One region of the Foliimonas ilicis genome, then DNA from elsewhere that is predicted to be linked to it. Evidence: riboswitches for the same ligand, from Rfam matches in the RefSeq annotation. Region 1 holds a riboswitch; the other holds the start of a gene.
What was found. A riboswitch is a leader RNA that binds a small molecule or an ion and turns the genes downstream of it on or off. The one in region 1 is predicted to bind cobalamin.
Positions count from the first base shown of each region.

Region 2: linked by a shared signal. The riboswitch ahead of ABFT80_RS09745 (ABC transporter substrate-binding protein) and the one ahead of ABFT80_RS11335 (DUF1636 family protein) in region 1 are both predicted to bind cobalamin.

Region 1 is NZ_JBDUUH010000004.1:193,536-200,885, forward strand. It holds gene ABFT80_RS11300 (NADH-quinone oxidoreductase subunit D) at 20-1,210, opposite strand; gene ABFT80_RS11305 (four helix bundle protein) at 1,280-1,642, opposite strand; gene ABFT80_RS11310 (NADH-quinone oxidoreductase subunit C) at 1,698-2,300, opposite strand; gene ABFT80_RS11315 (NuoB/complex I 20 kDa subunit family protein) at 2,306-2,887, opposite strand; gene ABFT80_RS11320 (NADH-quinone oxidoreductase subunit A) at 2,878-3,243, opposite strand; gene ABFT80_RS11325 (winged helix-turn-helix domain-containing protein) at 3,594-4,784, shown strand; gene ABFT80_RS11330 (pyridoxine/pyridoxamine 5'-phosphate oxidase) at 4,804-5,454, opposite strand; cobalamin riboswitch at 5,638-5,840, shown strand; gene ABFT80_RS11335 (DUF1636 family protein) at 5,876-6,289, shown strand; gene cobW (cobalamin biosynthesis protein CobW) at 6,286-7,323, shown strand.
Region 2 is NZ_JBDUUH010000003.1:354,152-361,501, reverse strand. It holds gene ABFT80_RS09765 (TonB-dependent receptor) at 1-936, opposite strand, end outside; gene ABFT80_RS09760 (class I SAM-dependent methyltransferase) at 1,195-1,851, opposite strand; gene ABFT80_RS09755 (ABC transporter ATP-binding protein) at 1,841-2,626, opposite strand; gene ABFT80_RS09750 (FecCD family ABC transporter permease) at 2,628-3,668, opposite strand; gene ABFT80_RS09745 (ABC transporter substrate-binding protein) at 3,676-4,788, opposite strand; cobalamin riboswitch at 4,891-5,094, opposite strand; gene maiA (maleylacetoacetate isomerase) at 5,133-5,774, opposite strand; gene ABFT80_RS09735 (IlvD/Edd family dehydratase) at 5,982-7,350, shown strand, end outside.

The DNA.
Region 1 (7,350 bases):
TCGAGGAATGAGGCGCAGATCATCGATCGACCTCGCCGAACACGATGTCGAGCGAACCCAACACGGCTGAAACGTCGGCCAGCATGTGGCCCCTGCAGAGGAAATCCATCGCCTGCAAATGCGCAAATCCCGGCGCGCGCAGCTTTACGCGGTAGGGCTTGTTGGTGCCGTCTGCCACGAGATAGACGCCGAACTCGCCCTTCGGCGCTTCGACAGCGGCATAAACTTCGCCAGCCGGAACGTGATAGCCCTCGGTGTAGAGCTTGAAATGGTGGATCAGCGCTTCCATCGACCGCTTCATCGCATCGCGCTTGGGCGGAACGACCTTGCCGTCGAGATTGGAAACCGGCCCCTGACGCTCCGTGCCGAGCAGACGATCCACGCACTGACGCATGATCTTTGCTGACTGGCGCATCTCTTCCATGCGAATGAGATAACGGTCGAAGCAATCGCCATTCTTGCCGATTGGAATGTCGAATTCCATTTCGGGATAGCATTCGTAAGGCTGCGACTTGCGCAAATCCCACGCAGCGCCCGAACCGCGCACCATCACGCCCGAAAAGCCCCAGGCCCATGCATCTTCCAGCGAAACCACACCAATATCGGCGTTACGCTGTTTGAAAATGCGGTTTCCGGTCAAAAGATTGTCGAGATCGTCGATGGTCTTCAGGAACGGGTCGATCCACTTGCCGATGTCTTCGACGAGTTCGTCCGGCAGGTCCTGATGAACGCCGCCCGGACGGAAATAGGCAGCATGCATGCGCGAACCGCTGGCGCGTTCATAGAACACCATCAGCTTTTCACGCTCGACAAAGCCCCAAAGCGGAGGCGTCAGCGCGCCGACGTCCATCGCCTGCGTCGTCACATTGAGGATGTGCGACATGATGCGGCCGATTTCGCAGTAGAGCACGCGGATAAGCTGGCCGCGCTTCGGCACTTCGATACCAAGCAGCCGCTCCACGCCAAGCGCGAACGCATGCTCCTGATTCATCGGCGCGCAATAGTCGAGACGATCAAGATAAGGAATAGCCTGAAGGTAGGTCTTGGCCTCCATCAGCTTTTCGGTGCCGCGATGCAAAAGGCCGATATGCGGATCGACGCGATCGACCACCTCGCCGTCCAGCTCCAGCACAAGACGCAAAACGCCGTGCGCCGCCGGATGCTGCGGGCCGAAATTGATATTGAAATTGCGGACGGAGGTTTCAGCCATTGGACACGCCTTCGGCGTTAAGCGAATAGCGAATAGCGAATAGCGAATAGGGAAAAAGCAGCGTTTTTGTCATGATATCTTCTGTTGCAAGCTCCGGACCATCGCACGTAGCATCTTACCGATATCCTCCGCTTTGGTGAGCAAAGGTGACAATTCCGTCTCGTTTGCCAAGCCGACTTGTCCCGATAGGATGAGATGCGTTTCCAATTCTTTCAGAGAACCCTGCGCCACACGAAGAAACTGAATGAACGCACCGGTACTTTCCCGGCCATGACCTTCGGCGATATTTGCCGCTATTGAAGCAGCCGATCGCCTGATCTGCGATGTCATTCCGTAAACTTCGCTGTTTGGAAAAGCCTTAGTTATCGAATAACAGGCCACCGCCAATTCCATGGCGGCCTTCCAGACCAGCAAATCTCTGTACGAATTGATTGCCGTTTTACAACCTCCTTTTTCCCTATTCGCTACTCACTATTCGCTATTCGCTCTATTGTTTCGCCTTTTCATCGCCCGGCAGGACGTAATCGGTCCCTTCCCATGGCGAGAGGAAATCGAAATTGCGGAATTCCTGCTTCAGCTCGACAGGCTCGTAAACGACGCGTTTGGCTTCGTCGTCGTAGCGCACTTCGACGAAACCGGTCAGCGGAAAGTCCTTGCGAAGCGGATGCCCCTCGAAACCGTAATCGGTCAGGATACGACGAAGATCGGGGTGTCCCGAAAACAGAATGCCGTAAAGATCGTAGGCTTCGCGCTCGAACCAGTCCGCGCCGGGATAGACGGCGGTCGCCGAAGGCACCAGCGTTTCCTCGTCTGCATGAACTTTCACACGAATGCGCTGGTTCTGGCGCGGCGAAAGCAGGTGATAAAGCACATCGAAACGCTTTGCGCGCGCCGGATAGTCGGCACCGCAAATATCGATGAATGAAATGAACTGGCACTGCACATCGTTGCGCAGGAAGTTCAGCACATCGATAATGTCGCCCGGCTCGACGGTTACGGTCAATTCGCCATAAGCGATGACTGCTTCGCCGATCTTGGAACCGAGCTTTTCGGAAATATAGGCCGAAAGATCGTTGAGAGCTTCACTCATTCAGATCACCGCTCAATCGTGCCGGTGCGACGGATCTTCTTCTGAAGAAGAAGCAGTCCGTAAAGCAGCGCTTCAGCCGAAGGCGGACAACCCGGAACATAGATATCGACCGGCACGACGCGGTCGCATCCACGCACCACCGAATAGGAATAGTGATAGTAGCCGCCGCCATTGGCGCACGACCCCATCGAGATGACGTAACGCGGTTCCGGCATCTGGTCGTAGACCTTGCGGAGCGCGGGAGCCATCTTGTTGGTCAGCGTGCCTGCGACGATCATGACGTCCGACTGACGCGGTGAGGCGCGTGGCGCGATGCCGAAACGCTCGCTGTCGTAACGCGGCATGGACGTGTGGATCATCTCGACTGCGCAGCACGCGAGACCGAAGGTCATGAACATCAGCGAACCGCCGCGCGCCCAATTGATCAGCGCATCCGTCGAGGTGACGAGGAAGCCCTTGTCCGCGAGTTCATTGTTGATCTCGGTGAAGAACGGATCATCCGCGCCGACCGGCTTGCCGGTGTTCGGATCGATTATGCCCCTGGGGCGCGGCGCGACGAGCGTACCGGTTGAATCGCTCAATCCCATTCCAGCGCTCCTTTCTTCCATTCGTAGATGAAGCCGATGGTGAGCACACCGAGAAATACCATCATGGACCAGAAGCCCAGCATTCCAATTTCGCGGAAGGCGACAGCCCACGGAAACAGGAAGGCCACTTCCAGATCGAAGATGATGAAGAGAATCGACACGAGATAGAATCGCACGTCGAACTTCATGCGCGCATCGTCGAACGAGTTGAACCCGCACTCATACGCCGAAAGCTTCTCGGGATCCGGATTCCGGTAGGCGACAAGGTAGGGCGCTGCGATAAGCGCAAGACCGACTGCGAGCGCCACACCGATGAAGATCACGATGGGCAGATATGAACTTAAGAGCTCGTTCATGCTCCGACTTTCCAATTAATGGCGATCACGCGTCTGAACTTATATAGCACCCGCGAGGGTAAGCGTGCCGCGACAGTTTGGCTCGGCCGTAAGGTCGGTCAGAACCATGCTGCAATGCGGCGAGGGTTAGCGCAGCAGGAAGGGCGAAGCAAGTCTAACATTGGCGAAAATCAGGATGCTTCCCGTCACATTTTCAAAATCATGGCAGTTTGCTGAATATTTGATTTCCTTCACTTTTTACTCCACTTTTAATCCTGCCATAACGCTGGGGGTAGTTCACGGGTAGAACTCCTTGCGCACGAGATGTTTACTTGCTCTGAAGTCACAGGAACCGTTTTGAAGATGCGCCCATGAAAGAGAAACTATCGCTTGCCGCAGCAAGGCGCATCGCACTCGCCGCGCAAGGCTTTGCCGAGGCGAGGCCCGCCGGCGAAATAAGCCGGCGCCATCTGAACAAGGTGCTTTCGCGCATCGGCCTGCTGCAGATTGATTCCGTCAGCGTCGTCGTGCGCGCTCATTATATGCCGCTCTTCTCGCGACTCGGGAACTACCCGCGCGAAGTGCTCGACAATGCGGCTGGTCCGAAAAAGCGCATCCTTTTCGAATATTGGGCACATGAGGCCTCGTTTCTGCCGATCGAGACATACCCTCTTATGCGCTGGCGCATGGAGCGCGCGCAAAGCGGCGAAATGTATTCCGGCCTCGCGAAATTCAGGCGCGAGCGCGCCGACTATATCGAGGAGATATTTCAGGAAGTCTCAAACCGCGGCCCAACTGCCGCATCCGAAATGGAAGGCCCCAAGGGTCCGGGCGGCTGGTGGGGCTGGAGCGATGCCAAGCAGGCATTCGAATGGCTGTTTTGGGCAGGCAGGCTGACGGCCGCATCGCGGCGCGGGTTTGAACGGCTTTATGACCTGCCTGAACGCGTGCTGCCCGCGGAGCTCGTCTCCGCGCCGCCGCCCTCGCCCGCCGATGCGCATCGCGAATTGCTGCGCATTTCGGCACGAGCGCTGGGCGTCGCGACGATCAACGATTTGCGCGACTATTTCCGCCTCTCGCCCGCCGACGTGAAGGACCGCATCGGCGAACTGGTAGAGGAAGGCACGCTCCTGCCCGTGCGCGTCGAAGGCTGGCAGCATCAGGCCTATCTTCACACCGCAGCGCGTATGCCGCGGAAAGTGCAGGCGCGCGCTTTGCTCGCGCCCTTCGATCCACTGATATGGGAGCGCGCGCGCACCGAACGCCTGTTCAATTTCCGCTACCGGATCGAAATCTACACGCCCGCCCACAAGCGCCAATATGGCTACTACGTCTTCCCGTTCCTGCTTGGCGAAAGACTGGTTGCCCGCCTCGACCTGAAAGCCGACCGCGCCGCAAGCGTCTTGCGCGTTCTTGCTTCGCACGCCGAACCCGGCGCATCGCCCGAAACCGCATCGGAACTCTTGGACGAGCTGCGCCTCATGCAGGAATGGCTGGGGCTCGAGCGCCTTGAAATCTACGAAAAAGGCGATCTCGCACCAGCGCTCCTCAGATCGCTATAGCAGCGGGGCTGTTCTACCATTACGGCCAAAGAACCTGCTTTTTCCAGTTTTCACCGGTCTCAGAACGCACATACCGCAATCGCTTATGAACGCGGTCCGTCGCGCCTTGCCAAAACTCGACCACGGAAGGCGCAACCGCATAGACCTTCCACGCAGGCGCAATATGTTCCGGGTTGGCTTCCAGAAACTCTTTCGCCTCGCCTATACGGCGCTTGAATTCATCCGGCGTGTCCAGAATTTGGCTCTGCTTCGAGGCCAGTGCGCTGATTTTCGATCCGATCGGACGACCGAGAAAGTCTTCAGCGCATTCTTCGCTCGGAAGCTCGATCGCCTCTCCGCGCAGACGAATCTGCCGTCCCAATTGCGGCCAGTAGAATGTCAGCGCGACGTGACGGGCTTCTGCAATCTGCTGCCCCTTGGGGCTGTCGGCCTTTATGGCGAAGTGCCAGCCGCGCTTATCGACATTCTTTAGAATGAGAACGCGTGCATCGGGCCAGCCCTGCTCGTCGACGGTCGAAAGCGTCATGGCGTGAGGTTCTTTTATGCCCTCTGCAATCGCCTCCTCCAGCCATAGTCGAAAGGCCGCGCGCGGCGTATCGGGCAAATCGCCCATATCCACATCGCGAAATGGACCTTTCAGCGAAGGCAGGCTGCGTAGCTGGTCTTTCATTGAATTATCTGCGTTCGTCACTGCTTTGCTGCTCATTGTCTTTCGATGATCATTACCCGACCGGGATCGAAGCAGGAATAGACCTTTGCATCGCTGGAAATCAATGACACAGATGCGGCAATCTTCCCGTGTCATGCGCCGCGCGGGCTTAGCGGCGCGTTGACACGATACCGGCGCAAAGCCTAGATTGCGCGACGTGACGGTCTCCTTTCTTCATGGAAAGGAGCTAAGAGGGAATTCGGTGTGAGATTTTCAGTCTCGAAGCCGAAGCTGTCCCCGCAACTGTAAGCGAAAAGCCTTAGCCGAAGGCCACTGGGTTTTCCCCGGGAAGGCGGCAAAGGTGACGACTCGCGAGCCAGGAGACCTGCCGTCTAGAACATAATCCGACTGCCCGGCGGGTGTCCCGGGAAAGGAGTACTGCTTGGACTTTGACGGTAAATTTCCCGAACCGGACGCCGGCGCCGCGAGCGATGTCACAATCGTCGTGTGTTCGTCGTGTCGCGATGAAAACGGTTCCGACGGCCCGCCCCGCGCCGGCGTTGTTCTCGCTGATGACACGCGCCGCGCCGCAGCAAATACGAACATCAAGGTGCGCGAGGTCGAATGCCTCGGCAATTGCAAGCGCCGGCTCAGCGCCGCCGTTCTGCGCGATGGCGCGTGGAGCTATGTCTTCGGCGGCCTTACAATTGAAAGCGGCGACGATCTCGTCGAGGGCGCAAAGCTTTTCGCAAGCTCGCTCGATCTTCTCATTCCGTGGCGTGGTCGCCCTGATTCTCTGAAGCGCGGGCTCATCGCGCGCATTCCTCCGATCGATATTCTGAAGGACAATTCATGACCTCTACCGTTTCTCGCGTTCCCTGCACCGTCGTCACCGGCTTTCTGGGTGCAGGCAAAACCACGCTCATTCGCAATCTGCTCGAAAACTCGAAAGGCCGCCGCCTCGCGATCATCGTCAACGAATTCGGCGATGTCGGCATCGATGGCGACATTCTGAAAAGCTGCGGCGTCGAGGATTGCCCGGAAGAAAACATCGTCGAACTGGCCAATGGCTGCATCTGCTGCACTGTGGCCGACGATTTTGCACCCGCCCTCGACCAGATTCTCTCGCTGGAACCGAAAGTCGATCACATCCTGATCGAGACATCGGGCCTTGCCCTGCCGAAGCCGCTGATTCAGGCATTCCAGTGGCCCGCCATCAAAAGCCGCGTGACGGTGGACGGCGTCATTGCCGTTGTCGATGGTCCGGCACTCGCCGAAGGCAAGGTCGCGTCCGACATGGATGCGCTCGCCGCCCAGCGCGCCGAAGATGAAACGCTGGACCATGATGATCCCGTCGAAGAAGTCTTCGAGGACCAGGTGGCCTGCGCCGACCTCATCATCCTGTCGAAGCGCGACCTGATGGACGATGCGGGTGTCGCCCGCGCCAATGCGGTGATCGATCAGCACATCAAGCGCGCGGTCAAGATCGTGCAATCGTCCAACGGCAAGGTCGATCCATCGGTGCTGCTCGGCCTCGGTCTTGCCGTGGAAGACGACATCGAAAACCGCAAGACGCATCACGATGGCGCGTTCGACCACGAGCATGACGATTTCGACACCTTCGTCATCGAAATCCCGTCGATCTCGAACCCCGACGAGCTTGCTGTCCGCGTTGCCAAGGCCGCCGAAGAAGAAAACGTGCTGCGCGTGAAAGGCTTCGTCGATGTCGGCGGCAAGCCTATGCGCCTGCTCGTTCAGGCGGTCGGCCCGCGCGTGAACCATTATTATGACCGCGCATGGAACGCCAATGACGAGCGCCGCTCGCGGCTCGTGGTTATCGGCCTGAAAGGACTGAACCGGGAAGCAATCGAGCGTATACTCGCGGCCTAACGGCACCTGACAGATAGAAGATGCATT
Region 2 (7,350 bases), on a different contig from region 1:
AGGGATTTCGACGCCGGGGGCGACGGCGTTGAACAGCGATGTGGGTCCATCGATGTTCTGCGTGTTGTGGCCGAGGTCGAGTGAGGCGCGGACGCGCTCGCCGCGATAGTCGAGGCCAAGCGTGGCCACGCCGACCTGGACATCGTTATGGTCCATTGCCGTGTCACCGAACCGGTAAGATCCGTTCACGCGAACACCCCATTCCCCGGTAGGACCGAAACGGCGACCGATATCGGCATGCGTCCAAACTTGCGAATCGCTAAGATAGGTCGTCGTGAGGCGAGTTAGCGGTTCGTCTTCGGCGCGCTTCGGAACCAGATTGATCGTGCCGCCCACGCGGCCGATACCGCCATTGGCCAGCGCGGTCGGTCCCTTCAGTATTTCGACCCGTTCGATGCCCTCAAGGAAGCTGCGGCGCGGATTGGCGATGTAGGGTAGACCGTCATAAAGTGTATCGAGATTTGTGACCGAGAAGCCGCGAATGAAGAAAGAATCGCGCTCGCTGAATGTAGGTGCATCCTGACGTACGGATGGGTCGTTCAACGTGACATCAGCTACGGATTTGGCTTGTTGATCCCGGATCAGCTTTTCAGTGAACGCTGTTATGCTGAACGGCGCTTTGAGAATGGAGCTGTTGCCAAGCATGCCGAGCCGAGCGCCGGTCGCGACCTGCCCACCCGCATAGGGAGCTGGCGGTTGGCCGACGGTGCCAGTGGTGTTGCCCGCAGCGCCGCGCACTTCGACCGTTCCGAGATTGACAGAGCCGTTCGAAGCCGCCTGCGTCTCCGCTTCCGCAGTCGTGGCAGTCTGCGCAAACGCTGGTTGAAAGGCCGCGCTCACCATGACAGCGCCGACGCCAATAGCCGTGCCGAGCAGCAGACGCGTCATCAGACGGCTGCGCATATTTCGAAACGCGATTTCATTTGAAAAATTCATTAAACAGACCCCTCACTGCAATAGCCCAAAGCGATACTTGCTCTTTATCGCGCTGCAATAAATGAGCAAGGTCAATGGGTTAGAGAATCTTTTCATACAGGAGGGACAAGAAGAAAAAGCTTCTCGTTTTAATCATGTTTAGTATTTGATTTTATTGAATTAACGGGGTTGAGCCGGTTCAAATATAAGTTGACAATTTAGGGAAAGATTTATCACCAAGTGACAAATATGCCACGCTGATTGTGGCTCAAAAGCTGCTCAGACTTCGGCTGAAATCACGAAATACGGAATGTTGCCCGGATAGGGCGGAGCCGGGAAATAGTGTTGCCACGATTTTGGCTTTCCGAATCCCGCCTGTGCCAGAAGTGATTCTGCATCGTCCTGCGTCAGTCCGGCATGGAATGGCAGGCGCTTGGCCAATTCGTTGGAATATGCCGAGCGGTTTGCCGGATCTTTCGACCAGAGCGCATCGGCAATTACAACTTTTCCGCGTGCTTTGAGCAATTTCGCAGCCATCTGCAAAGCTATGAGCGGGTTTTCCATCGTCCAGAGGACGTTCCTCAAAGTGACGATGTCGAACGCCGCTGGGGGTCCTTGAAAATCTTCGATAGAAGAGATGACGAAATCGATGGCGAGGTTACGCTCTTCCGCGGACTGGCGTGCGCAATCCAGCATCGAAGCCGCCCCATCGACGGCAGTCACCTTATGGCCAAGCCCGGCTGCCAGAAGCGCACATGCGCCCGTGCCGGACCCCAGATCGACGACGCGCTTGGGGCCGTCCACCTCAAATGCCGCTTCCAGCACATTTCGCCATTCCATCTCGTGACGAATGTGTGACGCTGCCCCGTCGAACAAGGGTGCACGGTTGTTCCAGTAGTCGGTGACGCCTTGCCGGACGCTCGGTTCATCGTGCATTGTGCACCTCGTGCGCGTCGTGAACATGCACCCAGGGCCGTCCGTCCGGGTCGTAATGCAGACGCGTCTGCACGCCGTAGACGCGCTCGAGAAGCTGGCTGGAAAGCACATCGCGCGGAATGCCGTCCACCTCCGCCTTTCCATCATGGATCATGATGAGCCGGTCGGCGAAGCTCGACGCGAGATTGAGATCATGGAGCACGATGATCGTAATCACGCCGCGCTGCCGCGTGACGTCGCGCACATGCTTCATGAGCAGCATCTGGTGGCGGAGGTCGAGCGCGCTTACCGGTTCGTCCAGCAGGAGCACGTCAGGCTCACGCATCAATGCCTGCGCGAAATAGACGAGCTGGCGCTGTCCGCCGCTCAACGTCGCGATTTCACGTTGCGAAAGATCGGCGATGCCCAGGCTATCGAGCGCCGTCGCCGCGCGACGCAAGGCGTCGTCGGAAAGCCGCAGCGAAAGGTGCTCTGTCGAGCCTAGGAGCACGACTTCCAGCGCGGTCAGGCCTCCATGATAGCCGGTATCCTGCGGCATGAAGCCGATGCGTTTTTGCCATTTGCGGCGGTTGGTAAAGCTGAAGCTTTGATCGCCAAGCGTGAGTTCACCGCGATTTGCGGTGTGCTCGCCGAAAAGCGTGCGCAGGAAAGTCGATTTTCCGGCTCCATTCGGGCCGACTATCCCGGTGACTTCGCCGCGCAGGAAATCGATGTTCAGGTCGCTGACGACTGGAATTTTTCCATGAGCGAGATCGAGGTTTCTTACCGATAGCATGTCATCGCCTCGACCGTCGAAGTATCAGGTGAAGGAAGAATGGTACGCCGATGATCGCCGTGACGATGCCGACCGGCAAGAGCACGCCGGGCATGATGATTTTCGACAGGACGGAAGCCGCGGACAGCATCACCGCACCAACGCAACCCGACGCAACGAGCAGATAGCGCTGATCTTCGCCGACCAGCATCCGCGCAATATGCGGTGCGACAAGGCCGATGAAACCTATCGTGCCGACGAAGCTGATGGCGGTTGCCGTCATCAGCGAGACCAGCGCAATCGTGACCAGCCGCAGATTGGAAACAGACACGCCGACCGAACGCGCACGCGCCTCGCCCAATCGAAGGGCGGTAAGTTTCCATGCATTGAGGATCAGGAACGGCAAGGCGAATGCGACGGCAATCGCCGTGATGGTCAGGTTCGTCCAGTTGGCTTTGGCAAGCGTGCCGAACATCCAGAAGACGATCTGCTGGCCGACTTCGGGCGTCGCATTGAACTGCAAAAGCGATTGCAGTGAGTGAAACAGGAACATCAGGGCGATGCCGGCGAGGATCATCGTATCGCCCATCATGCCGCGCATATTGCCGACGGAGTAGATCAGGGCGGATGCCATGCAGGCAAAGACGAAGGCGCTGGCGGGTACCGCGAATAACGGATTGAGCCCCCAGCCGCCGTTCAGAATGGCGAGCGATGCGCCAAAACCCGCCGCAGATGCGAGCCCAAGCGTGTAGGGGCTCGCAAGCGGGTTATCGAGAAGAGTCTGCATGGTCGCGCCGCTGGAGCCAAGGGCCATGCCGACGATGATCGCCATCAGGGCCATTGGCAGGCGCAACGTCCAGACGATTATCTCTGTCGTTGCATCTGCCCCGGCACGGTTGAGGAGCGCCGACAACACTTCGGAGACCGGCAGCAAGGCAGGTCCGGTCGCGATATCGAAGACGAGCGAAATACCGGCAAGAAGCAGCAGTCCCGCGATGAGGACTGCCTTCTTCCGTTCCGCTGCTCGATACCGCGAAAGCGCGGCGTTGACGGCCTCGCTCATGGCGGTGCTATTTCAGGCCGATCATGAAGGTGCCTTCCGGCTTGATCGGCAGATAGCGTTCGTAAAAGGCAAGATAGTTCGCCTGCGGATCGATATCTTCGAACAGGTCGGGATAGAGCGCCTTCGCGAAATACTGGACGGAGGTATAATCCATGATGGTGCGCGATGCGCCCTGATAGATGCCGTGGACGCGGCCGTTTTCGACGGCAGGCAGGGCCGACCAGCCCGGACGTTCGGTGAAACCTTTCAGCCTGGTTAGCGCCTCGTCGTTCGAAACGCCCTCGCCCATCAACTGACCGGTCGCGTGCTGGCGCCATTCGGAGCCTGCCATGACGATTACTTCGGGCCTTGCAGCCAGCACCTGTTCGGGCGCGACCGGCCCCCAGCTACGCACGATCTCGCGCGTGATATTCTTGCCGCCAGCGACTTCGGCAATCTTGCCCCACATATAATCGCCATAGCTCGGCCCCTGTTCCGGCGGACCTTTGCTGCCGAGTTCGATATAGACCGATGGTTTTTCCTTGCCGGCTTTCTCGATTCGCTCGCGCACGTCTGAAACGGCGCTCTCATATTCCTGCGCGATCTTTTCGGCCTGTTCCTCGGCACCGATCACCTTGCCGATCAAACGTGTGCTGGCGACGTGACGTTCCTCGGTCTGCGCATGGTAATCCACCACGACGACCGGGATACCCGCATCGACGATGCGCTGGAAATCAGCACCAATGCCCTGCACCTGCCACTCTGCAAGAATGGCGACGTCTGGCTTCAGCGAAATGAGTTTTTCGACCGAGAATGTGCTTACTTCGACTTCACCGACATCCGGAATATCGTCCAGCGATGGGCGAACCTTGAGATAGGCCTGCCAGTTTGCCGGACGCCAGTCGCTCCAGGCGGCCTTCGATATGCCGACTAGCTTGTCCATGGCTTCATCGCCGCCGAGCGCCCAGTAATCTTCGAAGTAAAGACCGAGAACGACGCGTTTGGCTGGCACTTCCATTTCGAAAGTGCGCCCGGTGACGTCTGTCAGCTCAACGGATTCGGCATGTGCTGCTTGCGCGAGAAATGCGGCGAACGCGGCGGCAAGTGTGATTTTGAGGGTAGAACGGTAAAAAAGCGGCATCGCAAGACCTGTTTTGTGGCTTCCGTCACCGCGAATTGGACGCATTCCATGCGCATGCATGAAATGTTCGCTCCAAAAGGACACCCCGCCCTATGGCTTCGCGCGTGACCACGGCTGACGGCAGGTTTCCTGGCTTGCGGGTCTCGGTTTCTCGTCGCCTTCCCAGAGGTGTTACTCCAGTGGCCTGTTGACGAAAACTCGCCGCTTACAGTTGCGGGGACAGCCACGGATTTGGCCTGTGAAGGCTTTCACCGTGTTCCCTTTTTCATCCGCGTTGGACGCGGAACCGTCGGCAAGGTGACTAGCAGCGAAAGCCGTTCACGGTCAAACGGTAAAACCGCTCTTCAGGGGCGAACCTTGTCGGGATGTGCATCGGCGAAGGCCGGGAGTTCGCTGCACGCGGCCTCGATTTCAAGAATGCGGGTGAAGGACGCGATATCCACCTCCCATCGTATTGCATTGTAAAGCTGCGGGATGAGACAGATGTCGGCCATGGTCGGCTCATCGCCATGGCAAAAGCGGCCGGTGTCAGCGGAGGCAAGCATCACTTCGAATGCGGCCAGCCCTTCGCCGATGAATCTCTGCATCCATTCGCGCCGCACGGCGTCACCGCCATCCGTGAGCGCCATGACTTTTGCGACGACTGCAAGATTGCAAACCGGGTGAATGTCCATTGCGATCGCATGGGAAAGCGCGCGAATCCGTTGCCTGTCGACCGCATTTCCTGTCAGGAATGCCGCGTTCTTTCGCGTTTCCTGCAGATATTCGATGATTGCCAGAGATTGCGAAAAAAGATGCCCATCGATTTCGATGGTCGGAACCAGGCCCTGCGGATTGCGCGCGATGTGTTCAGCCTGCCTGTGCTGCGCGCCGAGGAGATCAACTGATTTGCTGGAATAGGATTCGCCGAGCAGATTGAGCGCGATACGGACGCGGTAGCTCGCCGAAGAGCGCCAATATTCGTGCAATACGATCTCGTTCATCATCGATTCCTCCACAAAAAGCTCTTTCATCACAATCTGGCGGCTGTGGCCAAGCACATTGCCTGAAAACCCGCATATTTCGCGCGATTCTTCACCGGATTCATCCCGCGACGAATTTACATTTGAGCGTAGCGGGTTAATTGTGTAGGAGAATTGGCAGCGCTGCCATTAAATTATCATACCTTTGCGGCACAGCCGTCCGGAGTCGTCATGTCGAAAGAACACAAACAAGGAAATTTGCGGTCCCGTGCGTGGTTCGACAATCCTTCCAACCCGGACATGACGGCGCTCTATCTGGAGCGCTACCTGAATTACGGCCTGACGCTGGACGAGCTACAGTCGGGCAAACCGATCATCGGAATTGCGCAGACGGGGTCCGATCTTTCGCCCTGCAACCGGCACCATCTCGAACTCGCCAAGCGCGTGCGCGACGGCATTCGCGAGGCGGGCGGCATCGCGATCGAATTTCCGGTGCACCCGATTCAGGAGACGGGAAAGCGCCCGACGGCGGGGCTGGACCGCAACCTCGCTTATCTAGGACTTGTCGAAATTCTCTATGGCTATCCGCTCGACGCTGTGGTGCTGACCATCGGTTGCGACAAGACCACGCCCGCTTGCCTGATGGCTGCGGCGACTGTGAACATTCCGGCTATCGCCTTGTCTGTCGGCCCGATGCTGAACGGCTGGTTCAAGGGCGAACGCACCGGCTCCGGCACCATCGTCTGGAAGGCCCGTGAAATGATGGCTGCGGGCGAAATCGACTATGCGGGCTTCATCAAGCTCGTAGCCTCGTCGGCACCCTCGACCGGCTATTGCAACACGATGGGAACGGCAACGACGATGAACTCGCTTGCCGAAGCGCTCGGCATGCAATTGCCCGGTTCGGCAGCGATCCCCGCGCCTTACCGCGACCGGCAGGAAGTGGCTTATCTGACCGGCAAGCGCATCGTCGACATGGCCTATGAGGATCTCAAGCCGACCGACATTCTGACGCGCGATGCGTTCATAAATGCAATCCGCGTCAACTCGGCTATCGGCGGCTCTACCAATGCGCCGATCCATCTGAACGGTCTTGCGCGCCATGTCGGCGTCGAGCTTTCCATCGACGATTGGCAGACCTATGGCGAAGAAATTCCGCTGCTCGTCAATCTGCAGCCAGCCGGTGAATATCTCGGTGAGGATTATTATCACGCAGGCGGTGTGCCGGCGGTCGTCAACCAGTTGATGCTGCAGGGGCTGATTGCGGAAGACGCGCTGACGGTGAACGGCCGATCCCTCGGTGACAATTGCCGTGGCGCGGAAATCATGGACGAGAACGTCATCCGTCCGTTCGACAAGCCGCTGAAAACGCATGCCGGTTTCCGGGTCTTGCGCGGCAATCTGTTCGACAGCGCGATCATGAAGCTTTCGGTGATCTCTCCGGAATTCCGCGAACGCTATCTTGCGAACCCGGACGATCCGATGGCGTTCGAAGGCAATGCGATCGTGTTCGACGGGCCTGAAGATTATCATGCACGCATCGACGATCCGTCCGTCGGTATCGATGAGAAGTCCGTACTGTTCATGCGCGGGGCTGGCC